Regions from separate parts of the Eubacterium limosum genome, predicted to be linked through region 2. Evidence: riboswitches for the same ligand, from Rfam matches in the RefSeq annotation. Region 2 holds a riboswitch; each other region holds the start of a gene.
The links. Region 2 has a riboswitch for cobalamin ahead of B2M23_RS20525 (energy-coupling factor ABC transporter permease). Riboswitches for the same ligand answer to the same signal wherever they lie in the genome.
Positions count from the first base shown of each region.

Region 1: linked by a shared signal. The riboswitch ahead of B2M23_RS07020 (TetR/AcrR family transcriptional regulator) and the one ahead of B2M23_RS20525 (energy-coupling factor ABC transporter permease) in region 2 are both predicted to bind cobalamin.
Region 3: linked by a shared signal. The riboswitch ahead of B2M23_RS14745 (ABC transporter substrate-binding protein) and the one ahead of B2M23_RS20525 (energy-coupling factor ABC transporter permease) in region 2 are both predicted to bind cobalamin.

Region 1 is NZ_CP019962.1:1,507,437-1,517,948, forward strand. It holds gene B2M23_RS07015 (leucine-rich repeat domain-containing protein) at 366-1,190, shown strand; cobalamin riboswitch at 1,248-1,409, shown strand; gene B2M23_RS07020 (TetR/AcrR family transcriptional regulator) at 1,529-2,215, shown strand; gene B2M23_RS07025 (CpXC domain-containing protein) at 2,860-3,501, shown strand; gene B2M23_RS07030 (hypothetical protein) at 3,815-4,594, shown strand; gene B2M23_RS07035 (FIVAR domain-containing protein) at 4,682-8,257, shown strand; gene B2M23_RS07040 (dockerin type I repeat-containing protein) at 8,381-10,512, shown strand, end outside.
Region 2 is NZ_CP019962.1:4,371,047-4,381,558, forward strand. It holds gene cbiQ (cobalt ECF transporter T component CbiQ) at 1-360, opposite strand, end outside; gene B2M23_RS20520 (energy-coupling factor ABC transporter substrate-binding protein) at 442-762, opposite strand; gene B2M23_RS20525 (energy-coupling factor ABC transporter permease) at 764-1,516, opposite strand; cobalamin riboswitch at 1,666-1,789, opposite strand; gene B2M23_RS20530 (TetR/AcrR family transcriptional regulator) at 1,937-2,647, opposite strand; gene B2M23_RS20535 (uroporphyrinogen decarboxylase/cobalamine-independent methonine synthase family protein) at 2,810-3,967, shown strand; gene B2M23_RS21710 (hypothetical protein) at 3,976-4,110, shown strand; gene B2M23_RS20540 (DUF1097 family protein) at 4,117-4,659, shown strand; gene gloA (lactoylglutathione lyase) at 4,703-5,089, opposite strand; gene recO (DNA repair protein RecO) at 5,104-5,850, opposite strand; gene era (GTPase Era) at 5,854-6,768, opposite strand; gene B2M23_RS20560 (diacylglycerol kinase family protein) at 6,790-7,167, opposite strand; gene ybeY (rRNA maturation RNase YbeY) at 7,196-7,666, opposite strand; gene B2M23_RS20570 (PhoH family protein) at 7,700-8,701, opposite strand; gene B2M23_RS20575 (histidine phosphatase family protein) at 8,719-9,348, opposite strand; gene B2M23_RS20580 (DMT family transporter) at 9,505-10,410, shown strand; gene B2M23_RS21380 (hypothetical protein) at 10,394-10,512, shown strand, end outside.
Region 3 is NZ_CP019962.1:3,141,348-3,151,859, reverse strand. It holds gene putP (sodium/proline symporter PutP) at 1-752, opposite strand, end outside; gene B2M23_RS14765 (sodium-dependent transporter) at 905-2,257, opposite strand; gene B2M23_RS14760 (glucose-6-phosphate isomerase) at 2,653-3,993, opposite strand; gene B2M23_RS14755 (ABC transporter ATP-binding protein) at 4,257-5,030, opposite strand; gene B2M23_RS14750 (FecCD family ABC transporter permease) at 5,030-6,085, opposite strand; gene B2M23_RS14745 (ABC transporter substrate-binding protein) at 6,088-7,158, opposite strand; cobalamin riboswitch at 7,335-7,510, opposite strand; gene B2M23_RS14740 (class I SAM-dependent methyltransferase) at 7,562-8,218, opposite strand; gene B2M23_RS14735 (DUF6144 family protein) at 8,249-8,830, opposite strand; gene B2M23_RS14730 (hypothetical protein) at 8,867-9,259, opposite strand; gene B2M23_RS14725 (YdeI/OmpD-associated family protein) at 9,284-9,847, opposite strand; gene clpB (ATP-dependent chaperone ClpB) at 10,328-10,512, opposite strand, start outside.

The DNA.
Region 1 (10,512 bases), 1.6 Mb from region 2:
GTTGAATTTTTTTAAAAAAGAATAGATTAAGCTATACACATACCCCCTATATGTATTTTTGTGTTTGGATTAAAAGTATAAGAGAAAAATATGAATATCCTTAAAATATTTTCGTTTATTTGAAAAAATCGTAAAAACAGACTACAATAGGTTCTGATGTTGGGTTTTATAGCTCTTTAAATATAATTAGTGCATTAGAATAAGCTCGATTATTAAAATGACGATTTAAAAGACGAAAGCGCTTTGTTGAAACTACGGCATATCGGCCGTGCGAATATTGTAAAAGCTTATATAAGTCCGGCTGCCGTTAAAATAAAAGCGGTGTACTGGAAAGCCTGATAAAAGATGTGATTTTGGAGAGAATAATGAGTGAGCGTACAAAACGAATCGAGACTTTTTCAAAAAAAGATCTGACAAAGACAAACATAAAACGCGTCAATATCCCGGAGGGCTTTGAACGGATCAGCGTTAATACCTTTAAAAATCTGACGAAGCTGAAGGAAGTCAGAATAGCGGAATCGGTTAAGGAAATATGCGGCCATGCCTTTGAGGGATGCACAATGCTTTCAGCCATCAGTCTGCCCTCAGGACTTAAACTGCTGGGGGAAGCCGCCTTTATGGAGTGCAGAAGGATACAAACGCTCGAGATTCCCGAGGGCATACACGCCATAAAAGACCGCACCTTTAAATTCTGCCGGGGGCTGGAACATATAACACTGCCAAAACAGCTTATACAAATTGGGGAAAATGCCTTTTACAATTGCGATAAGCTGGCATATATCGAGCTTCCGGACGCCGTCGAAAAGCTGCCCTTCAGAACCTTTTACATGTGCAAAAGCCTGGAATCCATCCGGTTTTCGCAAAATTTGAAATATATCGGCAAGGAAGCCTTTGTAAACTGCAGTTTCCAGCAGCTGGAGCTGCCGGAGAGTCTGGAGATTATTGATGAATCCGGCTTTTTGAAATGTAAGAAGCTCACAGCGCTAAAGCTGCCAGAAAGTGTAAAAATCATTGGAAAATGGGCGTTTCATGGATGCCCTAATTTAAAAACAGTTGAAATAAGACACGACCCCGATGAAGTGGGCGAGTGGCTCTTTAACCGAAATGATGTAACCGTACATTGTTTTGAGGGCTCCAAGATCGACCGTTATTGTAAGCTATACGATTATAAAGTCCGCTATATCCAGTAAAAATCCTCTGTGATTCTTGACAAAAGCCGTTAAAAAAGCTATGATGAAAACAATTAAATATCTGATTTTATCCTGTGTAATGGGAAAAGGGTGAGAACCCCTTGCTGTAATCGCAGCTGTAATACAAAAAGCCTGTCCAATAACCACTGCCAGTATGGCGGGAAGGGGACAAGGATGATATTGTAAAGCCAGAAGACCAGCGCAGAGATACGTTTTTAAAGCTCCGATTTAGAGTGATAAGACAATTCTGACGCCTTCTTTTTTTCAGGCCGCAGTTTTCCTTCTCTGAATCAGAGGAGGTTTTTTTGGTTGCTAAGCAGGAAAAAGGAGTAAATGCCATGGAGTTAAAACTCGAGATGGAAGTACCGGAAATAAAAAAAGAACGGACAAAAAAAGGAATACAAACTCAGAGAAATATTCTATTGCAGGCAAAGGAGCTATTTTATGCCCGCGGTTATAATAATACGGGAATGGTGGATATTGCCAGAAACGCACAGGTTGGCCTTGGAACCCTTACCTATTATTTCAACAGAAAAGAAGACATTGTTGATGAGATCATCAATACCTACTTTATGCAGCTCTATGATTTTGTAGGAGAAAATTCAGAAAAGGCAAAACTGCAGTATGTTAAGTACTGTACCGCGGTGATTCTTTTTTATACCGGTATTGTGGAGGACCCCCATGTGATGAAGTTCTACTATGAGATCACGCGGCGGGACTGTAATAAAACAAAGCGTATGATGGTCTTAAAGCTGTTCAGCCGTTCTGTTCTGGAGTATTTTAATAAAAGCTATACCGAGGAAGATATGGAAGCCTGCACGCTGGCTTTTTACGGCGCCCAGAAAGAGATCTTTATCCGTTACTATGAGCGAGAGCTGCCGTTTAAGTCCAAAAAACTCGTGAAATCAATCGTCTACCATATGTTCCGGCTCCTTGATATCAGCAGTGATACTTTAAAAAATACCATGAAGGACGGTTTTGTTTTTCTTGATGCGTACAGGGACAGGCTGCCGCAGATTTTATAAGATAAGTCTAAAATAATAATAGCCTTTTGATGATAAATCAAACCCTTCAGCGGATAACTTTAAAAAATAAAAAACGCTGAAAAAGCCCTTGAAATGGTACTTTTAGCAACTGTATTTAAAAAAACTCAAAAATAGAGGTTGCAAAAAATAAATTATAATGCTAGAATAAGCATTGTAAACGAGATGACAACAAATTGTATCAATTGTAGCTATTCTTTAAAGAACGACTCGTTTGTGAAATTTAATAATAACTGTAATGAATTGCCGCATGATAATCATTCTGGTTATCTGCAGCTAGGGTGTTTTTGAGAGTTTATCAAGATGCCTGAGGGAAGTAGGTGTGAATCCTAGTACAGAGCCGCTATCGTGATGCTTGCCGGAAACCACTGGTAAAGACGAGTCGGAAACCTGTTTGTTACAGTCTTGATGCAACTAATCCTCGTCACTAGGGTTATTCATCGAAAATATAGACGCTCTACGGCTATTCTGGGGCTTCTATCACAGATATTCATAATCAAAGTTATTGTACAGATCAAAACAGCGATTGTTTTGATGGTGTATGGTTTTATTTGAGTTGAATTTCTATGATAGGAGCCCCTTTTTGTATACAAAATTTTGAGAAGGAACAGAGAGGAGGCCGTATCATGGCCAAAACAAAAACCATTACCATCGAGTGTCCAAAGTGCCGCGAAGCCTTTGAGATTAAAGGATATGATACCATAAACGCCAGTCTGGATGAGGCGCTGAAGGCAAAGCTCATCAAAACAGAGCTGTTTAAGCACACCTGTCCAGAGTGCGGTGAAACTTTTTCAAAGCCCTACTCGTTAAAATATCAGGACATGGAAAAAGAATACATGGTGATTCTGGATATGGGCGACATTGATACAGCGGCGATGGCGGGGGAGGTTTTGGAGATGTTTCCAAATTACCGGATCCGCATTGTGAAGGATGTGATGGACCTTCTGGAAAAAATTCATATTTTTGAGTCCAACCTGAATGATAAGATCATCACCTATCTGGATCATAAAATATACGAGGACGTATCCGCAAAGCTGAAGGCTGAAAACTCTCCCATCGCCATTGATAAGGTGCTGTTTGGAAGCTTTGAGTTTCAGAAGAAAAAAGTGGTGTTCGGGGCGCTCAACAACGCCGGGAAGCAGATTTTTATCGATACCCCCTTTGCTGACTACAAAGCCCTGGCCAATTCGCCGAGGCTGGCCCCCTGTTTTAAGGAAAAGGAAGGCGAGTACGCGATTGATAAAACCTGGGCGGAAGCGCTGGCGTAGCAGGGATTACAATGCTTGTTCCAGAGTGGAGCACAGCAGAAAATAGAGAGAGCAATATTTTTTAAATATTATGTTGTGAAAATGGGAAAGGAGTGAGCTTTATCGAAGAAGGTAAAAGTGTGAAGGAGGCGCCTGCCCGCCGTTAAAAGGGCAGGAAAAAGGACCGATGGAAGGCCTAATTTCCAAACGGTCCCATGAAGTCTGATATTTCCTATAGACTTCATAATTATATCTCATTTACGGCCCTTGGGCAATCCCTTTAAGGAAAGCCCGGTTCAAAAACAAAAAATAAATTTTAAAGGAGATTTTAATTATGGCATTCGCAAAATCAGCAAAAAGAGGTTTAGCACTTTTAGGTTCAGCAGCAATGATGGTAGGATTCGCAGCTCCGACATTCGCAGCGCCGGCACAGACTGCAGACGCTTCAACAAACGTTTATTATGTGCAGGTGGACGCTAATCTATTAAATCAGATTAAAGGAATAGCTGGACAAAATATTCTTTATGGTCCGACAAAAGTTACCGCAGCAGACGTACAGACAGTAACTGGTAAAGCTCCACAAACACAGACAGTTCTGGATGTTTTGAAAACTGCTTGTGGCGCAAATAATGTTATTTCCGGTAGCTGGGGTGCTTCCGGCAGCTTTTTAACAGGTTTTAATAAAACGGGTTTAAACAAACCTGCCTCAATTACACAGGCCGAATATATGGCTAAGGGACATGGCGCAACAGATGTTATGTTTGATTATAATGTCAATGATGGTGCAGCGGGCTCTTTATCCACTGCTGAATATGCTGGTACTGCTGGCTGGATGTTCTCTGTAAACAACGCTTCTGCCCCTTCTGTTTCACCTTATTATTACTCAGTAGACGATTTAGTCTCTGATACCAGCAAAGGTTACGGTGATCTGGCGGTTATCCGTTTTGAATATTCTTTAAGCGGCGGGGCAGACATTGGCTTAACAGACAGCTGGGTTCCTAAATCGGTTAACGATGATGGTTCTTACAATTGGAACGATACCCTGCAGATTGTCAAGGAAAGTGGTCGTGTGGATATGACACAGTCAATCCGAGACGCGGCAAACGCACAATAAGAACAATAAATAGACTAAGAAATAAGGAGAGACGCCTCTCCTTATTTCCTGTTTGCTTTTTTAAAGCCAGTAGGACGGAGGAAAGAGATGATTCAGCAAACGAAACACTATTTACAAAGATGCTTAGTTCTTTTGCTGGTGGTAATGGTCGGCTTAGCGGGTGCTTTTTCAAACTCGGCCCTTGCTGCGGGTAATGACAATCAAGAGGCGATAACGGCATCCAATACATTTGATGAGACTAAAGATAAAGAAACAATACTTATAAGCACAGCGGAAGACTTTATTGCCCTGCGAAACTATGTGGCAAGTGGCGAAATCCGAGATGACCAATCTAAAGGTGTGGCCGGAGGAAAAGCACGTAGCGCCAAGCTGATGGCAGACATTGATCTTTCAGACATTGATTTTGCAGAGACAATGACACCCAGCAGTTCATGGGATGTCAGCTTTGATGGTGGTGGTCATACAATTACTGGGTTTACCGGAAACACCTATGGATTGTTTGGAGAAAGTTTAGCAGTTGGATATAACTACAATAGTGATGGCACAAAAGAAAAGGTCAAAACAATTATTACAAATTTGCATGTAGATGGAAATATTAATATTGGTTCAGAAAAATTGACGGAAAATTCAACCTATAATTATGGTTTGTTTGCGAATAACCTTATAGGTGGAGCGATGGATCTTGCGAACTGTGAGATTAGTAATTGCGTTGTAACGGGTAACATAAATATCGAAATACCCTCGGATAGAACTATAGATGTTAATGTTGGTGGAATGTTCTATACCGGACCAGGAACAAATCCCAATTCAAAGGTACCAATTAAAAATTGTTTAATTGACGTGGACATTGCTGTTGTCAATCATTCTCAAGCACCAGTTGCGATATATGGCGTTGCCAGAAGTGCTGCGATGGATCATTGCATATCTCTATCTTCAGTAAATATTTCTGGAGAAGGCAGCAGCAACATTCTAGCCTATGGTATGTGCACTGCGCCTAAATATAATAAATTATCTCCACAGGCGTTTTTTAATAAAGATGCAACTAATGCTGATTCTTGGAGCGATGATCTTAGTTATTATGACAATGGGAAAACCTCAGAGGAACTGAAAAAAGCCTCTACCTATGATGAAAGTTGGGATACAAAGGTTTGGGCAATAACGGATGGTAAATATCCGGTACTTAAAACTTTCGGTGCTGAGAGTACCCCGGATATCAGCGAGCTGGAGAGCGTTTTAAAAGAAGCTAAAGCTATTACAAACGACGATAAACGTTACACTGACAGCAGTTATCAAACACTACAGAATGCGATAAAAACAGTGGAGGATGCAATCAGTAATCTGTCCACAGCAGATTTACTACTGAAGGATTTTGTTTTAACGAAGACCTCTCTTTTAAAAAATGCAACCAATAACCTGATCGCTCAGGGTCCATGGGCAGAAGCGGTGGAAAATTTGGACGCAGCTCTGCAGGCGGCTAATGAAGTACCACAAGACATTGTCTATACAACAAGCAGCCAGACAAGCTTTGATAATGCCTTTAGCATTGCCAAGGCGTTGGATAGAGACAAATCTGACGCTGAAAAAATAAAAACAGTGGCAGACAGCTTGCAGGAAGCTATAAAACACTTGACTGAAAACGCAGATACCACAAAATATTATTCGGTCAAGGATAAAGCGCTTAGTATAACAAACCGGGACTATATCTATACAAGCGACAGCTGGGAAAAATACGAGCCTGTTTATAAGGTTTATAGTTCATTAAAACCTAAAGACACACCAAAAGAAGAACAAAGAAAGCTTGACGATGCGGCGGACAATCTGGCGGAGGCTTACACCTGGCTGGTCAAAAACGCGGATTTTACCGCCATGAGAGCAGCCATCGTAGATGCCGGAATGCAGGATGAAGAGGACTACACGGCTGCCACCTGGGAAGCTCAGAAAAAAGCGCTGGATGCAGCCAACCAGTTCGACCAGAAAAACACACCGGTCGATGATCAGGAAAAGGTCGATGGGGCCACCACAGCCCTTGAAACCGCTACCGCCAAACTGGTGTTAAAGACGGACTGGGAAGCCCTGCAGACCGCGTTAAAGAACGCCGCGGCTCTGGAAGCTCAGGAGGAAGCCTGCACAACCAATAGCTGGACGGCCTTTAAAACAGCTTTGGATACTGCAAAAGGTATTGAGGAAACCAATACGACCACCCAGGCAGTTGCCGATGCGGCAAAAGCATTGACCGGCGCCCAGGCAGCGCTGGTCAAAAAAGCTGACAGCACTGCGCTGAACAGCGCCATTGCCGAGGCGGATAAGCTAAAGGAAGCAGACTACACCAGCGCGAGCTGGTCAGCCTTTGCTGAGGCCCTGGCAAACGCTAAGGCAGTGGATCAGAACAATGCCACCCAGGCGGCAGTGGACGCGGCCAGGGATGGTTTAGAGCTGGCCCAGAGCAAGCTCATTGAAAAGACAAGCTTTGCAGGCCTGAATGAAGCCATCCAGGCGGCCGAAGTTTTAAAGGAAGCCGATTATACCAGGGATTCCTGGAAAACGGCCGATGTGGCAGCTGCTCTGGCAGAAGCTAAAGCCATAAAACAGGATCCGGAAAATACCCCGCAGGCCGATGTGGACGCCGCGGTACAGAAGCTGGCAGACGCCATGGAACAGCTGGTGAAAAAGGGTGATCCCAAAGCCCTGGATCAAGCCATTAAGTCGGCCGAAGCCCTGAAAGCTGAGGATTACACCGCCAGCACCTGGGCAGCCCTGCAGGCAGCCCTGACAGAGGCCAATGCCCTGGACCGCGGCAACGCAGATCAGGCAGCTGTCAACACCCAGACCGAAAAGCTGGTGGCCGCCATGGACGCGCTGGTCGAGGCAGCCGACAAAGCAGCCCTGGCAGAAGCCTGTGCCCTAGCAGAGGCAAAGGACAGCGATAAGTATACCCAGGTCTCCTACGAGTCCCTCCAGACAGCCCTGTCAGACGCCAGAGCAGCGCTGGATAACGGCGACGCCGTCCAGCAGGAAGTGGACAAGGCCCTGGAAAACCTGAATAAAGCCTTGGCGGGCCTGATCAAAATCGCAAAGGCCGAAGCGGAGGGCTATCAGGTCAACGCTGAAATTCCAGATAACGCAGAGCTGAGCATCACAAAACAGGATGAACAGAAAACCGAAGCAGCGCAGAAGAAAATCCATAAAGATTACAAGGATGCTGAGCTGCTGGCGCTTTTCGACATCAATCTGGGGGATTACCAGCTGGGTAAGGGCGAGAGCGTGAAAATCACCATCGCACTGCCGGAAGCTGCCTGGGGCTATGACAGCTACAAGGTCTACCACGAAAAGGAAGACGGCAGCATCGAGTACCTCGACGCGGTGTATGACGCCGAAGGCCATACCCTCACCTTTACAGCGGGCAGCTTTTCCGATTTTGGCGTCGTTGGCTTTAAAAACGCCAGCGCCGACAACCCGGATGGAAACAGCGGCTCAAATGGTAACAGCGCAGGCCAAAACAGCAGCCAGAATGGCAGCGGCACAGCCAAGGGCAGCAGTACAGGCGCAGGCGTGAGCACAGGCATCACAGCTGAAAGCCCGAGCGCTGTTCTCACAGCGGCCGCGCTGCTGGCGGCAGCCGGGCTTGCAGCCTTCCTGGTTTACCGCAGAAGGACAACTAAATAACCTCGACTTTTAGAAAGCACGGGTTTTTCTATCAGGTCACAGCAGGCTCTCCCCAAAAGGGAGAGCCTTAGGCGTAAATAGAAATAGTATGCAGTAAAAATATATAAAATAAGGATAAAAAATATGAAACTAAACAAATGGAAGCGTGCGCTGGGGCTTTTTCTGGTGCTTCTGCTGCTGGCAGGAAGCGTGCCGCTGTCTGCTTTGGCCGAGGAAATGCCCGAAGGGCTTCACCAGCTGGAGCGTATTGGAGACACTTATGCGGCCAGTACCCTACAGGAGGCCCAAATGGCAGTGCCGGAGGCCACGGACGAAAGGCCCGACGGCCCTTATGATCCAGAAGTTATTGACCTGATTTACCGGGGCGGTGAGCCGTCCTTAACAAAGGATGCGGCCGGAAACTACCTGGTGCGGGACGTCGATGATCTCAATACCTTGAGAATGGATCTGGCAAAACACGTAGATTACAGTAACACCACAGTTATCATGACCAATGATATCGATGCTTCTGGTTTAATACCTTACCCTATTCACCGTCTCTATAGTGATGGAAATACTGCAATAAAAGATACGCAAGAATATGTTTACATATTCGACGGAACTTTTAATGGCATGGGTTATACCATTAAAAATTATACAGATAGTACTTCGGGTTTGTTTGATGTGTTGGGGAACAATTGTCAGATTGGCAATTTAACCATTGAGACTAAGCAGCAGATTACAGAAGCGTCTGGATCTTTAAATTTACCAAATGATACAACTGGAAAGATAAACCGCTCTATTGGAATTATCGCAAATAATGTAATGGGCGCCTATATGACACGGTGTGCCACTAATGGTGATGTAAAAATCAACCTTGAAACAACAGCCAATATTTCATGTGGGATGATTGGTTCAGGTTTCTCTTTAGGAAATTATTTTGGTACTGAAAGGGATAAATTTTTAGCGGAAAATTGTTATAGTACGGTTAGCTATGAAAAAAACGATACTTTTAAAAACATCAGTTTAAATACGGTGTCTTCAGGTAATAGCGCAAACTGTTATTACGCGGGAAAAATTACTGGATTTTCTGTTGAAAAGAACCAAACGTTGTCGATTCCTTTCAACTCATATAGAACTAATACAGATTGTTATTATGACAAGATTGCGCTGGGATTAGAGGAGGAAAATATAAATTCTGGTGGAACCGGCGTTCGTTCCAGCGAGATGAAGAAAAAGAGCAATTTCAAAAATTGGGATTTTGATACGATATGGCAAATTGAAGAAGGAAAAAACTACCCAACGCTCAACAGGGAAAATACAAAATTAAAAGCCAGGATCGTTGCAGAACTTGAAATTCAACTGGAGCCAATGGTTATTGACTATAACAAAATAAGTGTAACGGGAGAACTTCCAGTATTAAGAACAAATGTTAAGGATATTGTTGTAAAAAATGTCGAAGATAATCCATATCATTTGGATGTTGAATTTACAGCAGTGAAAAACGGAGCTGAATATGTAGGTGTTTTAGGTGAACATGCACAAGGTGTAGCACGTTTTAATGATAAAAACGACATTTCATTGTCATATGATCAAAATGATGAAGTTGATTATTTTCTTCCTACTAATCTGTTTGATAAAACAGCTTATACACAAGAAGGAAACGTAAAATATCAAACAGCTACAGCATGGGGCAGTTTGACGATTTCGGATAAAACCCCAGCGTTAACGGAAACTCGTAAACAGGAATTAAACGCAAAAATAGATGAAGCCTGTGAAATTTTATTTGAAGATGAAAAAATTTTTGGAAAAGGAGAAATAAGTGCACAAAAATCTTATGATCCTTATTTGATATTTGCTTTGATACGTTCGGACTCAAAAAAAGTAAATGAAAATTTTTATGATGAGTATTATAAAAATATAATTCTAAAAAAATATGAGAATTATCAAAATTCCGGTAAAACAAACGGCTTTATCACAACCGATACCTGTAAAGACGTTATGATGATTACAGCTATAGGATATGATCCACGCGATGTAGCAGGCTATAATTTAATAGATATTATAACCGATGCTGCTCTTTATGATGATAACAAGGCATATATGGCAAAACCTACGAGAGCTTTGGCTTACGGTTGCTATGATTTTGAAAATGATAATGGATACGATATTAAACAGGTTATCAATGATATGGCTGTTCAAAAAACTGATGCTACAGGTGTTGTTCAAGATGGAGATGAAAATGATGTTGCAGATATGTGGTCAATGTATATACA
Region 2 (10,512 bases):
GGCTATACTCCCAAGTATGAGAAACGCCACCGGCACTCTCAGAAAGCTCAGGTAATCCCTGAAGTGCACGCCTCCCATAACCACTGTAATAAAGGCTGTGATCAAAATAACCAGAGCCGACACATAAAGGTTATTGGCAATGACACAAATGAGCAGAAGCAGCAGGGAGAACCCTACCTTAAAGCTGGGATTCCAGCCGTTGATCTTTGAATTGTAGGCGAGCACATCAATGGAAAAAACCGCCCCGCCGTGGGAATGGCCATGATGCCCGCCGTGTCTGTGGGCGCACTCCCGGTGGCGCAGCCAGTATACCAGGCCACACACACACAGAACTGCAAGTGCTACTAAAAATACCTTCACGAACAAGCTCCTTTACTCTAAGGAATTTTTTTACGCTTAATCATAAAAAGAGGGCAGGTTGCCCTACCCCCGGAAATGCGGTTACAGCTCTGAATCTTCTTTGCCGAGCTTTTTGCGCTCTACCAGACGGCCCATGAAAAAGGCCAGAATGCCAACGCCGATACCGGTCTGGAGACAGAAGATCAGTGATTCAACCTCACCTGGCAGTTCACCGTTGATCAGTGTTTCGAGCACTGGTGTAAACCAAGGCTCATATTCGCCGCCCTGAATTTCTTCGATCATGGTGCTTCCTGCATCATCGGAGCCGCCGAACTCAGCGCCCTGAAGGGCAAAGAGCGGAACAACCACCAAAAGTGCGACGATTACCAGCAGAACAATGACTAATTTTTTATTTTTGCTCATCTTACGCTTCCTCCGCTGCTAAAAATCCAATTGATTTTAACTCTGGGCTCGCATAGGTTTCCAGAGCAATGACAATAATAACCGTTAAAATCCCTTCAATAATGGCCAGCGGCAGCTGTGTAGGGGCAAACACACCCAGGAACTTAACAGCAGAAGCTGCCACGCCGCCTGTTTCTGAGGGATAGGCAAAAGCCAGCTGGATACTGGTAACACAGTAGGTAAACAAATCTCCGATGCAGGCTGCCAAAAACACCCCAATTTTGCGGTTTACCTTCATTTTCTGGCACAGCTTGTAGATCCCAAAGGATACAAAGGGGCCTGCGATGGCCATGGAGAAAGTGTTGGCGCCAAGGGTGGTGAGACCACCGTGAGCCAGAAGGATCGCCTGGAATAACAATACGATAATCCCCAGAATACTGACTGCGCTGGGTCCGAATAAAATGGCGCCCAGGCCTGTACCTGTCATATGCGAACAGCTGCCCGTAACGGATGGAATCTTTAAAGAAGAGATCACGAAGATAAATGCGCCCGCCATCGCAAGTAAGGTGATCGCTCTTCTGTTGCCTGTCAGAGTCTTTTTAATGGAGAAAAAGCCGGCCGCCAGAAAAGGTATACATAAGACACCCCACATAATGCAGTAGCCAACCGGTAAGTAGCCTTCCATGATGTGCATCGCGTTTGCCGCGGGCACAATGCCAAAGACCAGCGCCCATGCCCCAAGCATGGTCACAACTTGTTTTTGTCTCTTTGTCATTTTCTACCTCCTCAAACTTGTTCCCAACGTACTTTTCCATAAAAAAATCGCTCATCAAAAAAGATAAGCGATGAAAGTACGAAATGGGTGTGCCAAAGATACACACAGCCTCGTCCTTACATTCAGTTATCTCTCGTAACCAAATGCAGCTTAAAATCCTATGGTCAGCAATCTGACTTGACTTTCGTCTTACAGCGGCGGGACCGTTTGGGATTTTCACCCAATTGTGCTCAAACCATCGTGAGGCCGATGGACAACCACAGGACAATAATAACAATGCCGAATTTACATTTATTATATGCTTGCAAGCCTGTTTTGTCAATACCTCTGTTGCATTTATTTGAAAGCCATCAGCACCTCTTATACCCGTACCCCTTATGGGTATACTTTGGCGCAACTAACTTTATTACTTATCTCTTACTAAAGTTTCGTGTCTGCCTGTACCGACAAACTGATCTCAAATACAGGGGTGATCTCAAAAGTAAAACGGCCGACAACCTGCCTTGACCTTTCGATATTTTCACGGATATAGTCCGCATCGGTGAAAAGAAAGCTGTAATAGTCAAAAAAGAACCAGTCGACAGCATCCTGGAGCTCCAGATCAATCTGCTTTTCAAGCACATCTCTGAAAACCTGAATCTCCATTCCAACCGTCAGAGATTTCAGATACTCAAAATACCTGCGTTCCTTCAGCCTTGGGTTAATACCCGCGTATGCCTCGCTTTCAAGCTCAAGGTTAAAAAAATAGTCCCGCAGATCAAGCATGCTTCTTGCGAACAGCGGCAGTTTTGAGACCTCCGCGTAAAACCGCATGACAGAGGTATCTGTAAACAGCGCCTTAAAATACGCCCGATAGCCAATCATATCCAACAGCAGCCCCCGGGGCAGACTGCCCAGCTCAGCCGTCTGCTCATCCACACAGAAAACAACATCGTTGCAAAAGTCCTTATAAATCTGGACCGCCAGGTTCTCCTTCGCCCCAAAATAATAGTTTAAAAGGCCCTGCTTTGTTCTGGCATCGGTAATGATATCCTTGACCGTTGTCTTATCATAGCCCTTCTGGTAAAAAATCTTTTTGGCGCTCCGGTAAAGGCTCTCCTTTGTCTCGAGACCATTTTTATAGTTTGCCATGGCTCCTCCACGTTTTTTATTTTATTATAGCACCCGCCGTAAAAAAAATAAAGAAATGAATTTTGAACGTTGACAAATTTTAGAAAAGGGTGTATATTGAACGTATTCAAAATATGTGCACATTTTGTTTAAATCTGTAAAAAATAAGGGAGAAAAAATAAAATGGAAAACGCTCAGGCAAAGCTCGATAATTTTATGCGCGGCGTTCGCGGCGAAAAAATGGACTATGTTCCCATTATGATGGACTTTGAGCCCACCTATATCTGTGAATATACAAAACGGGACTGTATTCGTTCCTTCTGGGATTACGACGGCTTCATCAAAGGCTATGATCAGGTTATGAAGGACTTCGACATCGACCTGACCCAAAGTGTGGTCTTTATGCCGCCTCAGAAAAATGCCCTGCTGGGTTCAAAGGTTTGGATTCAAAACCGTGTCAACGGCTATATGCAGCATCCGGAGGTAACCTCACTGCTTCCAGAGGAATACCCCGAACTCATCGAAGACCCCATCCACTGCATTGCATCCCGCGTGCTGCCCAGGATGTACACCGAACTGGGGCGTGAAGCCCCCTACTGTACCATGGCTTTTGCCAAAGCGCTTCTCTATGAAAAGAATCAGGTACACCATTTCTATGATCAGATTTTTGAAAAAACCATGGCTAATGGCGCTCTGCTCTACTATGGCACCATGTTCTATGCCCCCTTCGACCTTCTGGCCGACCATCTGCGGGGCATCACCCAGATTTCCATGGACCTGCGGCGCAGAAAAGACGACGTCGAAGCCGCCTGCGACGCGCTGCTAAACGTCATGGCCCGCTATGTCGAAACCACCAGTATGGCGGATGAAAGCGGCTTCCCGCTAGCCTGCACCTGGTCACATTTGCCGCCAATGATTAACCAGAAGCAGTTTGAACGCTTTTACTGGCCTACCTTCAAAAAGCTGTGCGAAATGCTGACCGACAAGGGCGTTACCCTTTATATAAACTTCCAGGGCGACTACCGCGACGGCCGCTTCTTCGATTTTTATCAGGAGCTGCCCAAGGATAAAATTGTCATTGCAGTGGAATACCAGGATTTTGAACAGGCGACGGCCACCCTTGGTCAGGACCACATGCTCAGCTGCTCCTATCCGCTGAACTACTTTTCAGATTACTCCACCGAGGCGTGTATTGACAAAGCCCGCGAGCTCATGGATATCGGCATGGAAAATGGCCGCTTTTACTTTGGGCTGAACAAATCCGCTCTGGATTTTCATGACGCCGACCCGGATAAGCTGAAGGCTGTATTGAATTTCGTCCGCGAGTACGGACAGTATTGAGGTGAAACATGAAAGATCAATTAACACAGTTGGACAGAGAAATTGTTGAGAGCTACCCCGAAGAATACCGCCCCATGATTGAAAGCAATCTTGAGGTAACAGAGACTGAGCTGGAAATGTTTATTCTCAGCCTGATCATGTAAGGCACCATGGAAACAAAAGTTTACTGGTGGATTAACGGCACAGCACTCGGTCTTTTTGTGGCAACGGCTTTTGTAATCATCACCCATTCGCCGTTTTCCGGCCTTCTGGCCATGTTTTTCATCGGATTGGGTTTGACCTTCGCCAAAGGCGCAAAGCCCGAAAAAACGCCAAATTACCTCTTCTCGGCCCTATCCGGCATTTTGTGGGCGCTGGTTTATTTCTGGATGGATGGAGCACTCAAAGCGCTTGGCCTGGGCCCGGACCTTTCGCTCTGGATCGGCATGTTTGTTTTTTCAGTGGTAACCGTCGTGGTGCATTTTATCCCGCTGAAAAACACCTGGTTTAATGAGCTGCCCCACGCTTATGGCGCCATCACCTCGGTATTTATCATGGGGACCAGACAGATCCCCGGCATTATCTGCGTCATGCTGTCCGGCATCCTGACCGCCGTGGTCTGCGGCGTGATCAGCACTCGGCTGACAAAGAAGATCATGGACTATAAAAAAACCGCGCCCCGGGAAGTCGGGTCAGGCGGCGAACCGCAATAAAAGAAGCCCCCGGTACCCGGGGGCTTCTTACTGTACGCTGTACTTATTTCAGGCGGATAATTTCAATTTTATACCCATCTGGGTCCTTGATGAAATAGTAGCTTTTAACGCCGTTATCCAGGCCGCTGAGGTCAGTAACGTCATAGCCCTTGGCTTTGTGTTCTTCATGGCTGGCTTCCAGGTCTTCGACCTCTACCGCCAGGTGTCCATAGCCATCGCCAATGACATAAGGCTTTTCAGGGTCGTAGTTGTAGGTGAGCTCCAGGGTGAAATCGGTCTGGCCGTCACCCAGGTATACCAGGGTAAACTTGCCTTCCGGCTTGTCCTTTCTGCGGACTTCCTTAAAGCCCAGTGCATCCTGATAGAATGCCAGTGATTTTTCAAGATCCATTACACGGATCATGGTATGTGCCATACGGTATTTTCCCATAATGTTGTTCCTCCTTATAAATTTAAGTCCCGGTAGAAGTCATAGGTTTTGAGGTTTTTCGCCAGCTGGTAGGAAATATAATGGTTCATTATATCCATGATGCGCCGCACCAGCGTTTTGTCAAACGCCCGCTGCCGGATCGCCTTGATGGGGGTGACGAGGAGATAAACCATCTCCGTAAGCACCTCCGGGGTAAGCCGGTAGCTGTAGCCTTCTGTCCGATGACAATTTTCGCATAAAACGCCGTTATTTTCAATACTGAAATGTGTTAAATGTTCGGTGCTGCCGCAGAGCGCGCAGGTGTCAAAGACCGGCCGTATGCCGTGCACCTCTGTCAGCTTGAGCTGAAGAGCTGCTACCAGTGCCTCATTGCTCTGGCTCTTATCCTCCGAAATATAAAACAGGATAAAATTTACCAGCCGCAGTACGGCCTTATTCCCCTGGTAGTAATCATAAAAGGCATCAAGCAGCTCCAAAACATAGGAAGCCAGAGACATCTTCATCAGATCATTGCGCAGCGGATAAAAAGACTGTATAAGACTGGCCTGATTGATGTTGGCAAAATTTTTGCCGGGATAATAGACAAACTCGCTGTAGGCAAAGAGCTGGGTCGCTGCCACCAGCGGGCTGCGGTTCCGCCTTACCCCCTTGGCGATGGCCTTGATCTTTCCCTCCTCCTCAGTGAAAAGGGTGATGATCTTGTCCTGCTCCTGAAAGGGCTGCTCGCGGATCACGATGCCCTTCGTCTTTACCAGTGCCATGGGTTACTCGGTATATCCCAGATCCTTGAGGTCATAGGTTTTCTCGCGCCAGTCTGCCCTTACCTTGACCCAGAGCTGAAGGTTAACCGGTGTTTTCAGAAAAAATTCAATATCCTTTCTGGCGTATGTTCCGATCTTTTTGAGCATGGAGCCCTGCTTTCCGATCAGAATACCCTTGTGGGTCTTGCGCTCACAGAAAATGGTGGCGTCGATGTCGATGATGTTCTTATCCTCACGCGCCTTCATTTTTGTGACCTCAACCGCCACGCCGTGGGGCACCTCATCCTTAAGCAGGTGCAAAACCTTTTCGCGGATCAGCTCGCCCACGATAAAGCGCTCGGACTGATCCACCACCATATCCGGCGGAAAGTACATGGGGCCCGGCTCCAGATGCTTTTTAATGGCTGCCATAAGCTCCTGTACCCCATCACCATTCCAGGCCGAAATAGGGATAATACTGTCCAGAAAGGTGTAATCCTGATAAGCCGCGATGGTCTTAAGCAGTTCCTCCTTAGGCACCGTGTCGATCTTGTTGATGATCAGGATCACCGGTGTCCGGCTGCCTGCGAGCTTATCCAGAATGTACTGGTCACCCGGGCCAATCCTGTCCTCAGGCTCGACGAGAAAGAGCACCACGTCCACGTCGGAGATAGTGTCCTCGGCGGACTTGAGCATAAAGGTCCCCAGCTTGTTCTTTGGCTTGTGCATACCCGGCGTATCGATAAAGACCATCTGGCTGTCCGCGTCGGTGTGGATACAGCGGATAGCGTTTCTGGTGGTCTGGGGCTTGTTGGCCGTGATGACCAGCTTTTCACCCATGATGCTGTTAAGCAGCGTGGATTTGCCCACATTGGGACGGCCGATGATGCTGATAAAGCCTGATTTAAATGGTTGTTCTGTATTTTTTGTTTCCTGCATAAATTTTCCTTTACTATTGTTTTACTTAAAGATAAACGGTGCGATCATATCCCAGATTTTTGGCAGAAAAATGATCAGCCCCACCACCACAGACACAATGGCCATGAGCAGCACCGCGCCGGCCGCCGTATCCTTGGAAACCTTGGCCAGATGATGGTATTCCTCGGTGTAGAGGTCCACCAGGGTTTCGACAGCAGTGTTGACCACCTCTAAAATAAGCACAAAGCCGATGACAATGATAATGGCCAGCCATTCGGCCTCCGATATTTTGAAAAAGAAGCCGGCCAAAATGGCAAACAGGCCGATCACACTGTGTATCTTCATGTTGGGCTGCGTCTTTAATACATATTTAATACCCTCAAATGCGTACCCAAAACTGCTTGTTAAACGTCGGCGCATTTTCCTCTCCCCCTTAACTGAAAAATGGTCAGTCGTCGCCCATAATGGCCTTTTCCCGGGCGCGCATCACTCTTTTTTCGTCCTCTTCCATGTGGTCGTAGCCCAGCAGGTGCAGCACGCTGTGCACACTCAGGTAGCAGATCTCCCGCTCCAGGCTGTGCCCGTACTCCTCTGCCTGCTCCGCTGCCCGCTTGGTTGAGATCACGATGTCCCCCAGCATAACCGGGATCCCTGTCTCATAGGTGAGCATATCCTCATCCTCAGGGAACTCCAGCATGGGAAAGGACAGTACGTCGGTTTCCTTATCGATGTTTCGGTACTCAGCGTTGAGCTCCTGGATTTCCTCAGGTATCACCAGCGAAAAGCTGATCTCGCAGGGCACCAGAACATTCTCCTGCTGAAGCGTAATTAAAATGTATTCCTCAACCTTTTCATAGACCGACATGTCAAGCTCGACCCCGCTCCGGTTGTCAATTTCCAAATCCAGTTCTAATGGCAATTTTTCTCTCCTCCTTTTTAAGGCCTGACCGTTTTAATCTGGCTGTTCCGCCAGTTCAAGCTCCAGTTTCTTTTCTCTCGCCTTATCATTCCGGTCATAGGCCTCGATGATGCGCTGAACCAGACGGTGGCGCACCACATCGTCCTGTGAGAACTCGATAAAGGCAATGTCAGGAATGCCGCGCAGAATCCTGCGGACCTCCTTAAGGCCGGAACGCTTGCCGCCGGGCAGGTCAATCTGGGTAATATCCCCAGTCACGACGATTTTAGAGCCCTGGCCAAAACGGGTCAGGAACATTTTCATCTGCTCCGGCGTGGTGTTCTGGGCTTCATCCAGTATAATGTAGGCATTTTCGAGGGTACGTCCACGCATGTAGGCCAGCGGCGCCACCTCGATAAGCCCTTTTTCCATATTCTTTTCAAAGGCTTCGGTGCCCATGATTTCAAAAAGCGCATCGTACAGAGGGCGAAGATAAGGGTCTACCTTATCCTGCAAATCACCAGGCAGAAAGCCCAGTTTTTCACCAGCCTCCACCGCCGGACGGGTCAGGATCAGACGATCCACCTCGCCGTTTTTAAAAGCCGTGATCGCCATGGCCATGGCCAGATAGGTTTTGCCTGTACCTGCCGGGCCAATGCCAAAAACGATGTCGTTATGGCGGATGGCGTCAATATAGCGCTTCTGGCCCAGGGTTTTGCTGCGGATAGGCTTGCCCCGCATGGTATAGCAGATAATGTCATCATTCAGGGCGCTGTATTCCTTCTCCAACCCCTTTGACTGAAGTGTAAGGATATACTCGGTATTGTCCTTTGTTATGCCGCCCTGGCTTCCGATGGTGCGGATCATTTCCTCAATGACCCTTACCGCCGCCTCTACCCGCCTGCCCTCGCCGCGGATTTTGAGCGCACCGTCGCGCACCAGGACATCTACCTTCAGACGCCCCTCGATGAGCTTGATATTTTCGTCATATTTGCCGAAAACCTTAGATAGGGTCTCCGGCGATTCAATCATAATGTCCTTTGTAATTTCTTCCAAATGAACCTCCTGATATTTTACGGATTTAGTTTAATACGGTCATAATCTGGTGTGTAAAGTGCCTCCAGCATGCCAAAACCCTCTGGGCAGTCCACCACAGTAATGCTGCCGAGCTTGATATTAAAATGCCATTTTGACTGAAGCGGCAGATCCAGCAGATTAACCAGCAGACTGTGCACCGTGCCACCGTGGGCGATGATGAGCACATTTTTATCCGCGTGGGCCTCGGCATGCTCAGCCAGAAAAGCGCTCATGCGGTTGTGATAATCGGTATAGTTCTCACCCTCGGGCAGGGTAACGTGGTTGTAGTCGTCCATCCAGCGATCCCACATCTTTTTGTCCAGTGCGATGGCCTCGTCGGCAGTCAGTCCGTCAAAAATACCAAAGTTGAATTCCTTGAGACGGTCATCCGGGGTAAAAGACCTGTCCAGACGTTCTGCCACTGCCTCTCCAATTTTATATGCCCGCGAAATAGGGCTGACATAAATTTCATCAAAGGGAATTTTTGTGTTCAGAGCGACCAGCTCGTCCACCAGCATTTCCTTCATCTTAACCCCGAAGGCCGTATAATCGGATTCGGTATGGCCGTTGAGACGGTGTTCTGCGTTGCCGAAGGTTTCTACGTGTCTTACTAAAATATATTTCATTTTTCACCTGACGTGTACATAATTATTTATATCCATTATATACGATTTTACAAAATAGTAAAAGGCAGGAACCGTGAATTTTAAAATTTTACTTATACTTGTACTTTAAATGTATTTTTATTATAATAGTCCTTATATCTCAGAAAGGAGCTTTTCATGGACAAAACAAAGAAAACAGGCCTGATGGCGGATCTTGGGCTGCTGGTAGTGGCGGTTGTCTGGGGGACAGGCTTTGTAGCCTCTAAGAACGCCATTGCTGCCACCACTCCCATGATGGTGATGGCGATCCGTTTTACAGTGGCCTTTTTAATAGCATTTATTGTCTTTTTCAAGCATCTCAGAGGCATTTCGAAGGACACGCTTAAGGCCGGGTGCATTATCGGGTTCTTTCTGTTTACAGCCTTCGCGGCCCAGACCATCGGCCTGCAGTTTATACAGGCTGGTAAGCAGGCGTTCCTGACGGCCACCAATGTGGTGATGGTACCCTTTATCTTCTGGGCCGTTAAAAAGCATCGTCCCGACCGTTACAATTTTGCCGCTGCCTTTATCATGCTGCTGGGTATTACCCTGCTGACCACAGACTTCAGCACAGGCTTCAGCTTTGGCGCGGGCGATGGCCTTACCCTGCTGTGCGCCTTCCTTTTTGCCTGCCATATCGTCTCGGTAGGGGTGTTCTCAAAGGATCACGACCCCATTGCCCTGACGGTTATCCAGCTGGGCTTTACAGCGCTGGCGTCACTGTTCTATGTCATTTTCTCTGGTGAGCTGACCACAGCCATCTCGCCCTCTGGCTGGCTCAATGCCGTCTACCTGGGCCTGTTCAGTACCTTCCTGGCTTTCCTGCTTCAGACAGTAGCCCAGAAGTACACCAGTTCGACCCACGCGGCCATTCTCATGAGCCTGGAATCCGTCTTTGGCAGTATCTTCTCCATCATTCTGCTGGGCGACCGTTTTACGCTGATGATGGCCATCGGCTGTATTGTTATTTTTCTCGGTGTCATTACCGCAGAAACCAAATGGGCTTTTCTGCGGCGCGGTGCCGTGAATGACAGCCCAGAATAGACCAAAAAGAAGTCTCGAAAACCACGAGACTTCTTTTTTATTCTCAGTTCCAGATTTCGCAGTGGTCAAACTGCCGGTCTGGGTACTCGATGACCTCAGGCC
Region 3 (10,512 bases), 1.2 Mb from region 2:
TGGCCAAAATAACCCAGACCCCAGGACGCAGCGGAAATAATGGCCATGACCGAGATTCCCCCGCCCAGCAGGTTCATGCTCAGGCCCTGGGCCGCCATGGCGTCCAGGGTGGGCTGCATGCTGCCAAGGTGGCTCATGGCCAGAATCGGCACCACCACAATGGCAATGATCATCAGAATCCCCTGGATCAGGTCGGTCCAGCACACAGCCAGGAACCCGCCGAGGAAGGTGTAGGCCACAATAACCAGCGCGCCGATCAATACCGCGGTGGTGTAGTCAATGCCGAACATCATCTGGAACAGCTTGCCGGAGGCCACCATACCGGAGGATGAATAAATGGTAAAGAAGATTAAAATGATCAGTGCAGAAATCACACGAATCGCTCCGGTCGGGTCTTTAAACCGTCTTTCAAAAAAGGTGGACAGGGTCAGGGAATCGGTTTTTTCTGTGTAGGTCCGCAGGCGCGCGGCCACGAACTTCCAGTTCAAAATTGTCCCCACACACAGGCCAATGCCGATCCATACCTCGGGCATGCCGCCCAGGTAAATGGCGCCGGGCAATCCCATCAGCAGCCAGCCGCTCATGTCGCTGGCCTGTGCAGAAAAGGCGGTAACCCAGCTGCCCAGACCGCGGTCTCCCAAAAGGAACCCCTCAATGCTCGAGGTCTTTTTGTAGAAATAGAGTCCTATGCCAACCAGCATGATGAGATAGATCACAAAAATAATAAATTCAGGATTTAATATCGTACTCATAACTCCTCGCTTCCTTAAAAAAATATTAATGTACTTATTTTATTAGAAAACTTGGTTAAAGTAAAGCAATTTTGCATATTCTTTCATTTTTATGCATAAGTCCTCAAAAATAAAAACCGGAGAAACTTGTCTTTCTCCGGCTTTTAAAGGGATCAGCCTATACCGCCATAGACCAGGCCGAGTATAAATACAACCACTGCCAGCGGCACATAAACATACTTGGCGAGTGGGCCGAAATAAGCGCCCAGGGGCTTTTCTCTTCCCAGCTCCAGCTCCTGCTTGATGTCCCTGTAGCCCAGGACATAGTAGATGGACACCGCGCCCAGCACTGCGCCGAAGGGCACGACAATAATGGTAATGAAATCCATCCAGGAGCCAACATTCGGCTCTGCCTCAAGGAAAATCCCGACGAGCAGCGCCACACCCGCACAGATGGCAACCGCGGCCTTGCGCGGCAGCTTGAAGCGGGTCTGGAGCGATTCGCTCACTGCCTCAAACATATTGATGAGGCTGGTAATGCCCGCAAAGGCCACCGACAGGAAAAACACCGCCGCGAAGAGCTGGCCGAAAGGCATCTGCTTAAAGATGTTGGGCAGCGTGATAAAGATAAGCGGCGGGCCCGCGTTGGGCTCAATGCCAAAGGCAAAAACAGCGGGCATAATAGCCAGCGCTGCCAGCATGGCCGCCAGGGTGTCGAACATGGCCGTCCGCATGGAGGCCTTGGGGATATCCTCGGATTTGTTCAGATAGGTACCGTAGACGATCATGCCTGAGCCTGTAATGGACAGCGAGAAAAACGTCTGGCCCATGGCCATAACCCAGGTATCTACCTTCAGCAGATCACTCCATTCCGGCATAAACAGAAATTTATATCCCTCGACCGCACCCGGAAGAAAGGCCACGCGGATGGCCAGGATGGCAAAGAGAATAAAGAAGGACGGCATTAAAACCTTGTTGATCTTCTCGATCCCCTTAGTGGCCCCGAACATGAGAATGCCCGCTGCGATGACAATGACCAGCACGTGCCACGGCACACTGCCGAAATTGCCTGTCGCCTGGCTGAAGTAAACCGCCGCGTCTGTGTTGAGGATGGCGCCGGTGACCGAACCGGCCAGGGCGCGGATGATCCACCCCACGATAATGGCATAGCCGATGGCAATCCCAAGAGATCCCAGCAGCGGAATCCAGCCCAGAATGTAACCCAGCTTCCCTTTTCCGATTTTATTAAAACAATACTCATAGGCTCCCAGGGTTCCGGTTTTTGCGCGCCGGCCGATGGCGAACTCTGCTGAGAGGCCCACCAGGCCGAAAATAACAATAAATAAAATATAAGGCACTAAAAATGCGCCGCCCCCGTACTGCCCTACCCGGTAGGGAAACATCCAGATATTGCCGAGCCCAACGGCGGAGCCAACACAGGCCAGCACAAACCCAAGGCTGTTGGTAAAGCCGCCGTTCTGATGGGTATGCCTGCTCTCGGACATCTGATTTTCGTTTTTTTCCATAATTCCTCCTTTAACTTCCAATTTCTTTATCTTACCATAATCCTCCTGTTCTGCCAATGGTGTTTTAACATCGGGCGGGCACAGACGCACAAAAAAAGATCGGCGCAATTTTGCGCCGATCTCTGCATGTTAAAAAAATCTGAGGGGCGAAGCCTTTTACCCAAGGAAGAAAAAAGCGTCCTGCGGGCACTGCCCTTACACGAATTGCTTCTTCTCTAACGTGGATAACTGATCTCGCCAGTGTCCGGCTGTTACGATAATGCGGCACGATTCCTGGCCGTTTACCACAGCGTCTGGACCTTTTTACTTATCTGGATAAAAGGCACAGCCCCGGGCCGTGCCTTTTGTGACAGCCTGAGATCGGCACAATTTTGCGCCGATCTCTGTTCGTGTTTTTATTTGTTGGGAAGGCGTTTTTCCAGCGCTTCGGTCAGCTCCTCGTAGCCTGGCTTGTGAAGCAGGGCAAACATATTTTTCTTGTAAGCTTCGACACCCGGCTGGTTAAAGGGATTAACGCCCAGGAGGTAGCCGCCCAGGCCGCAGGCCTTTTCAAAGAAGTAGACCAGCTTGCCGATGTGGAAAGCGTCCAGCTTGGACAGGTAGATGATGCCGTTTGGCACATCGCCGTCGACATGCGCCAGCAGTGTGCCCAAAAAGGCCTTTTCATTGACGTCCTGCATGGTGCGGTTTTCGAGGTAGTTCAGGCCGTCCAGGTCTGCTTCCTCATGCCCCACCATCATATCGCCGTCCAGCTCGTCCACTGCCAGAATGGTTTCAAAAATATTTTTATGGCCGTCCTGGATAATCTGCCCCACAGAGTGCAGGTCAGTCGAGAAATGGACAGACGCCGGGAACAGGCCCTTGCCATCCTTGCCGTCGCTCTCGCCGTAAAGCTGTTTCCACCACTCGGAGAAGTAGCGCAGGGAGGGCTCGTAATCCACCAGGATCTCAATGGCCTTGCCGCGGTTGTACAGGCAGCTTCTGTAAAGGGTGTACTGGTAGCAGGCGTTATCGGCAAGAGAATCCACGCCGTATTCTTCATAGCCGGATTTGGCACCGTCCATGAAAGCGTCGATATCAATCCCCGCGACAGCGATGGGCAGCAGGCCGACAGCGCTGTAAACCGAGTAACGGCCGCCCACATCGTCCGGAATCACAAAGGTTTCATAGCCCTCCTGGTCGGCCAGGAACTTAAGGGCGCCCCTCTCCTTGTCTGTGGTGGCAAAGATACGGTCCTTGGCGCCGTCCTTCCCGTATTTCTTTTCCAGCATTTCCTTAAAGAAACGGAAAGCGATGGCCGGCTCGGTCGTGGTGCCGGATTTAGAGATAACATTGACACAGATATCCTGATCCTTGACCAGGTCGATGAGGTCTTTCATATATTTGCCGCTGATGTTTTCACCGGCGAAATAAATTTTAGGAGCTTTTCGGTCTGTTTCTTCATTGAAAAAAGTACTCGTAAGCGCGGTAATAACAGCCTTAGAGCCCAGGTAGGAGCCGCCGATGCCAATGACGATAAACGCATCGCAGGAACCCTTGATTTTTTCAGCCGCTTTTTTGATACGGGCATACTCTTCCTTATCATAAGCCACCGGGTAATCATACCAGCCTAAAAAATCACTGCCAGCGCCTGTTTTTTCCTTTAACATTTTGTCCGCCAGGCTGATCTGTGCCGCCTTGTTGTCAAATTCTTCCTGAGACAGTCCCGCATAGGAATAATCAAATCGAATACTCATATTTTATCCTCCTGATAAATAATTAATTTAAACATCGGTTTTCACTATTTGTACGGTTACCTTATAATTGTAATATAAGCGGCGAAAAGATCAAGCAAAATCACCGAATTTACAATTATTTATTTTAGCACAAGATAGTAATCGTTTTACATGCCTATTATAGCATAAATTTCACCGGATTTAAAAGCCTTTCTTTAAAAAATATACCCGCCAGACTGTTTTTTATTGACCGCCTGCCGGGTAAATGTGTATTCGCTTAATTTTTAACCCGCGCACCGCTTGGGAATCACATACTGCTTGTCCTGATAGGCCGCGAATTCGACGCGGACATCAAAAATATGCTCCAGACTTTCTGTGTTCAGAATTTCGTCGGGATGTCCGGTGGCGTGGATGTTCCCGTCCTTCATGAGCACCACCTGGTCAGCGAAGGTGACCGCGGTGTTGACGTCATGGATAACCGCCATAATCGTCATTCCCTTATCCTGGCAGAGGCCCCGGACAATCTCCATGGTTTCCAGCTGGTACCGCAAATCCAGGTTGCTGGTGGGTTCGTCCAGAAGCATGACCACAGGCTCCTGGGCCAGGGCGCGGGCGATAAAAACCCGCTGCCGCTCGCCGCCGCTCAGCTGGTTTAAAAGCTTGGTGCTGTAATCGCTGAGCGACATTTTCTCAAGAACGGACCGTACAATCTCATAATCGGCGTCCTTCATCTTACCCTTCATATGGGGCACACGCCCGGACAGCACCATCTCAAAAACATTCAGGCCGCTGTCCTCCACCTCGGTGCTCTGGGGCACATAGCCGATGAGCTTGGATTTTTCCTTTTGCGGCAGCCTCAGAAGGTCGGTGCTATCCAGGTATATCTCCCCTTTTTCGGGCTTCAGGATCCCGTTGACACACTTGATCAGCGTGCTTTTACCGGCCCCGTTTGCCCCCAGCAGCACGCACAGCCTTCCCGGCGCCACCTCGATGTTAACGCCTTTTAAAATACAGGTTTTTCGATAGCCAAAGCTTAAATTTCTGATTGTAATTTTCATCAGACCAACCGCTCTTTCTGTTCTTTTACAATTAAATAGATAAACACCGGCACCCCGATAAAGGAGACCACAATGCCCACCGGGATGATCACCGGTGAGACGACCACACGGCCCACTGTATCCGCGGCGATGAGCAGGATCGCGCCCGAGAGGGCGGTGAGCGGTATGAGCGCCCGGTAGTCGCCGCCGATCAGAAGCCTGGCGATATGCGGCGCCACCAGCCCCACAAAACCGATAACGCCTGTAAAGCTGACAATGGCCGATGAAATGAGCGTGACCGCAATGCCCGAAAGCAGCCGCAGCCGCATGACATTGACGCCCAGGGCCACCGCGCTTTCATCCCCGGTGGATAAAAGGTTGTAATGCCAGGCAAAACGGACGATAAACGGAAAAGTCAGGAGCAGAATAACACTGACCACGAGGATCTGCTCCCAGGTGATCTCCGAAAGGCTGCCGAAGGTCCAGTGGACAATGGCGGAGAGCTGCTGCTCGTTGGCCACATACTGCATGCTGGCATTCAGGGCTGAAAAGAAATAGTTGAGGGCAATGCCGATCAGGATGATCGTCGTTTTTCCCATGCCCTTGGCCGAGGCGATGCCGTACACCATGGCGGCACAGATAAAGGCCAGCACAAAGGCCATCATGACAGTGCCCACCTGATTGCTGCCAAAGGGCATAAAGCCAAAAATAATGGCCAGCGAAGCCCCGAAGGCCGCGGCGTTTGAAAGCCCGGTGGTAAAGGGGCTGGCCATCTTATTGCCGGTGATGGCCTGCATGACCAGGCCGCTGATGCCCAGGCCGATGCCGGAAACCAGCGCCATGGTAATGCGCGGCAGGCGCAGCTGCATGAGCACAGTGAGCTCGGTCTGGTTCAGCGCCGCCGCGCCCATAAAGTGGCCGCCGGGCAGCAGGGTCGCGAACACCCGCCCCACAGTCACATTGGCAACGCCGACAAAGCAGCTGGAAAAAGCAGCAATGATCAAAAGGATCACTGCTGCCAGCATCAACGCCGCTCTTTTTTTATGATAGGCTTTTAATGTCTGCTGCTTTTCCATCACTATTGATGCTTAACCTGGAAAACATGCCCTTCTATCGGATCAACCCCCTGGATTTCCATCCATTCGTCAAAGATCGCGTCGGGGTCAACATCCTTCATCTGCTCAGGGTATAACCATTTCGCGGTATAAACCGTCCCGATCATTTTGCCCAGTCCGCCGGCGCAGAAGCCTGTTGTCACATAGAAATCGTCATTCTGGACCGCCTTTAGATCGGACCAGCCTGCGCGGCTCAGCATTTCGGTGGAGATGGTGCTGTAGTCCTCCGCTGTGGGCGGCGTGTAGACGCCGGTATTTTTGAGGGCCGGGCCGGATGAAGTCTTGATGATAAGGTCCGGGTCCTCTAACAGAATCTTTTCCGGGTCAATGGTCTTGCCGGTAATGGTGGGATCGCCAAAAATATTGACAGCCCCGGCGTTTAAAAGCATGCTGTTCCAGCCGTCATTGCTGGTTCCCGGTATGCAGGTGGTATTCGGGTCACCGTATTCCCAGTACACTTTTTTCGTTCCCTTGACGTCCTTGATTTTTTCGGCCACCATATCCATGTTATCCTGGTAGAATTTCGTCAGCTTCTCGGCTTCCTTTTCCTTGCCGAACAGCTTGCCCAGAATCTCGATTTCCTTTGGCAGCTCGGCATTGTTATAGCCGGATACCACGACAACCTGAATGCCGAAAGGCTCCAGCTTTTTAATGTCCTCTTCCCATGTGCCGTTGTCCGGGGTGATGAGTACCTGGGCGCCCAGCTCGGCAATCTTTTCATAATTCAGCTCGCTCTGTCCCTTGCCGATAACATTATCCGGGTCAAACTGGCTCCAGTACACGCGGTCCTGGGCTGTGTTCTTATCCACCGCCACCACCTTGTCGATGGCGCCGATCCCGCGGATCAGCTCAGAATTGTAGCGGTTGGCGACCACAACCTTTTCAAGGGGCTGGGGAATGGTTACCTCGCGCCCGGTATCATCCACCACGGTAATGCTTTTCGCCTCACTCGAATCCCCGCTCTGGCTGCACCCGGCAAAGACCGGAACCAGCAGAAGCAACGCGCACATCAGTGCAATCACTTTCTTCTTCATTTTTTCCTCCATTAAATTAAAAATTTATGTTAAATCCTTTTGGATGTCAACATCTCCCAGAAAACGCAGACGTATCTAACTTTTCGGCAAATAAAAAAACCGATAAGCACTCTGCTCATCGGTCCCATTTTCCGAGATTTCATTTATTCAAACACGCCGCTGCATTCTCCCCCTGCACGTATTTCTTCTTTAAGGCAGGTCTCCTGGCTTACAGCTCGTCCGCGGCCCGCCTTCCCGGATTGCTCCAGTGGCTTTTCAGGCTTTGTCCCTGTTTACAGTGATGGGTTCGCACCGGACTCACACCGGTTTCCCTATTCTCTTATTGCTAAGCACCTCAAAGGTTATTCTGTTTTTATCATTATACCTGCTTCTATTATACTTGTCAATATCCAATCGGACGGATTTATTTTCTGACGGTAAGGCTCCAGTGGCTGCTGTAATACTGCGGCTCCTCAGGGTTATAGACGCAGGATTCTCTCAAGCTGTCCTCAAGGTGCCAGGCTTTAAAAAAGCGTTTTATATCTGCCAGGTCCACATAGAGGTGCGGCACGCCCGTCTCCGTATCGCTTTTTTCCGAGAGCAGGGTGTTGGCGTCAACACGCCGGCTGCTGTCTGCCTGTTTGTAACCATAGGTACTCTTAGAGATGAGCGTGAGGAACAGCTCGCCCCCGGGCTTTAACACCCGGCGGATTTCCGCCAGGGCGGCCTGAAAGCCTGGAATATCGGTATGGTAGATAACATTGTAGGCCATAGCGCAGTCAAAGGTGTTGTCCTCAAAGGGCAGGGACAGCATGTCCGCCACGCAGGCAGTGAGCGGCACCTGCTCCTCCCCGGCCCATTTTTTTGTGTGCTCGATACCGTATTCGGACAGGTCTGCGGCGGTTACCTCAAAGCCTTTTTTAGCCATATATACCGCGTGCCGCCCAAGGCCGCAGCCCAGATCCAGAAACCGCAGGAAGCCCTTCGCCTGCCAGCGTTCCGCGAGATAGGGGCTCTCCACGCAGGGGATGAGCCAGTAATCCGACTGGTTCTTTTCCCAGTCCCATGCTTTAGACTGCATTGATTTTCTCCTCCTTTTATCCGTTTTAATTTAAAGGATTCCTGTAACCTTCAACAGGCAGGAGTCATACCCCTGCTTGATGGTCTGGAGCAGCTCGACCTCCACCGGGCGCTCAAATATGGCTTCAAAGAAGGCTTTGCTGTACCCGGCAGTACAATAGCAGCAGGTCAGCGATGGGGAGGTCCCGGCCTTTTCCAGCATGGGGCACTCGCAGGTAAACATCCTGGTATAGAGTGCGCCGCCCTCGATGCGCCAGCCTGCCCCACTCTCGTTGAGGTGGCTGACAAAGCGTTCCAGATCCTGCCCTTTGGACTGGTATAACGCCTTGAAAGTCTCGGCGGTTTCCTCCAGACGGCCGTTTTCGTTGCAGTGGCAGCCCATTCTTATTTTGACAATGGTCTCCTGGTCAAAGTTTGTCTCCAGCTCCTCTGCCAGGCGCTCAACCCACCTGGCTCTCTCTTCAGGCGCTGCCCCTGACCGCAGCGGGACCCGGCGGAGGAATGCCTCTGCCTCTTCCCGGGAGACGTTTTTCTCAAGGCTCTGGCTTAACCGTTCCAGCTCCTCCTGCTCCAAAAACGGACTGACCGTTTCCGGCATACTAAAATTTTTCATGCTTCACCTCGCTTATCAATCTCTGAGGACCGGCTTTTACCCATACCCACAGCTCACCACATACCAGCCACTGCCTTTAGGTTTTGGAGCGGCCCAAAAGCCCCAATACACCATACTGCGCGGCGGGACGCTGCCATCTGTCAGAAAGCCGGTACGGATCACTGATTTAAAAAATACGGCGCTTTTTCCATTTTCCAAAACACCGCAGTCCTCATATGTCAGTTCGAGAAGCTCCCAGCCAAACCGCCGTTGAAAGTCCCGCTTAACGGCATCCGCCGCGGCTTCTATCTGCTCCTGTGTGTAGGGTGAAGGCTTATCGGCCACCACCTTTGTTTTACTGGTGTTACCCCGCAGGCCCAAAAATACGGCTGCTATCAGGCAGAGGATGGCAGCGCCGCAGACAGCGTGAAAAAGCGCTCTTGATTTCATAAACGATTCTCCTGGTTTCCCTGATCACATTGGCTTTAAATTTTTCTCCAGCCGCCCGGTCATCCACGCCAGGCGCTTGGCCTGGCCGGCTTCCGTTTTGGCGTCAAGATAGGCTCTTGTGTAGGTCTTTTTCACAGATGGCGGCATATTCAGGAAGTTTTCATGGGCCTGTTCGTTTTCCCGCAGCAGCTGGGCCACTGCCTCAATCTGCTCCTCGGTGACGGCTGAGGGCCCCGCGGCGCTGTCCCACTGGCCGTTTTTCTTTGCCGCCTCGATCTTTTCTCTGCCGATGTCTGTCATCAGCCCGCGTTTTTCAAGGCTTTCTGCCAAAGCCTTGTTTTTTGCGGACCACTTGCTGTTCTTTCTGCGCGCGGAAAAATACTTGATGTAGGACTGGTCGTCAACTTTTTTCATCTGGCCGTCGATCCATCCAAAGCACAGGGCTTCCTCCAGCGCCTCGCCGGCTTTTACGGTCACCAGGGCTTTTGTCTTTCCAAACACCAGCCAGACGCCCTCGCTGGACTGGCAGTTGTGGGCCAGCCAGTCCCTGAACGCGTCCCGGGTCTTAAAATATAAGGGCTCACTCATCGTCATTCCTCCAAAAATCAAATTCTTTTCCACAGCGTCTCTGCAGATAAAACCAGTCGGCCTTACCCATTGCCTGCGGCGGTTTATGGTTTGATTATAGCATGGTTTCCGGCTCTGGTCATGTCTTTTCCGGCTGTTTAAAGCTTTTGCCTTCCTCTTTTTTACATAAAAAAAGACCAGCGCAGGTTTGCGCCGGTCACTGCTTACCAAAAAATCTCCCCTAAGAGACGAAGCCTTTTACCTAAGAAAGAAAAAGTTGTCCTGCGGGCACTGCTCCTTCACTTTTATCCTTTTCACTAAAATTTATACGATATCTCGCTAATGTCCGGCTGTCTCAATAAAGCCGCTTGATTCTTGGCCGTTATCCAAAGCGCCTGGACACTTTTTCTTATCTGGATAAAAGGCGCAGTCTCGGGGCTGCGCCACTTCTTTACAGCAAAAGACCAGCGCAGGTTTGCGCCGGTCTCAGACTTTGCTCTTTTATTTTTCGATGACAAAGTGGCCGTCCTTAAAGTCGACGGTGACCACCTGGTCCTCATCCAGGTTGCCCCGGATAATTTCCTTGCCGATCATGGTTTCAATATTCTTCTGTAAGAAACGCTTCAGCGGACGTGCGCCGTAGCTCGGGTCATAGCCCTGGTCGATGACGGCTTCCTTGGCGTCTT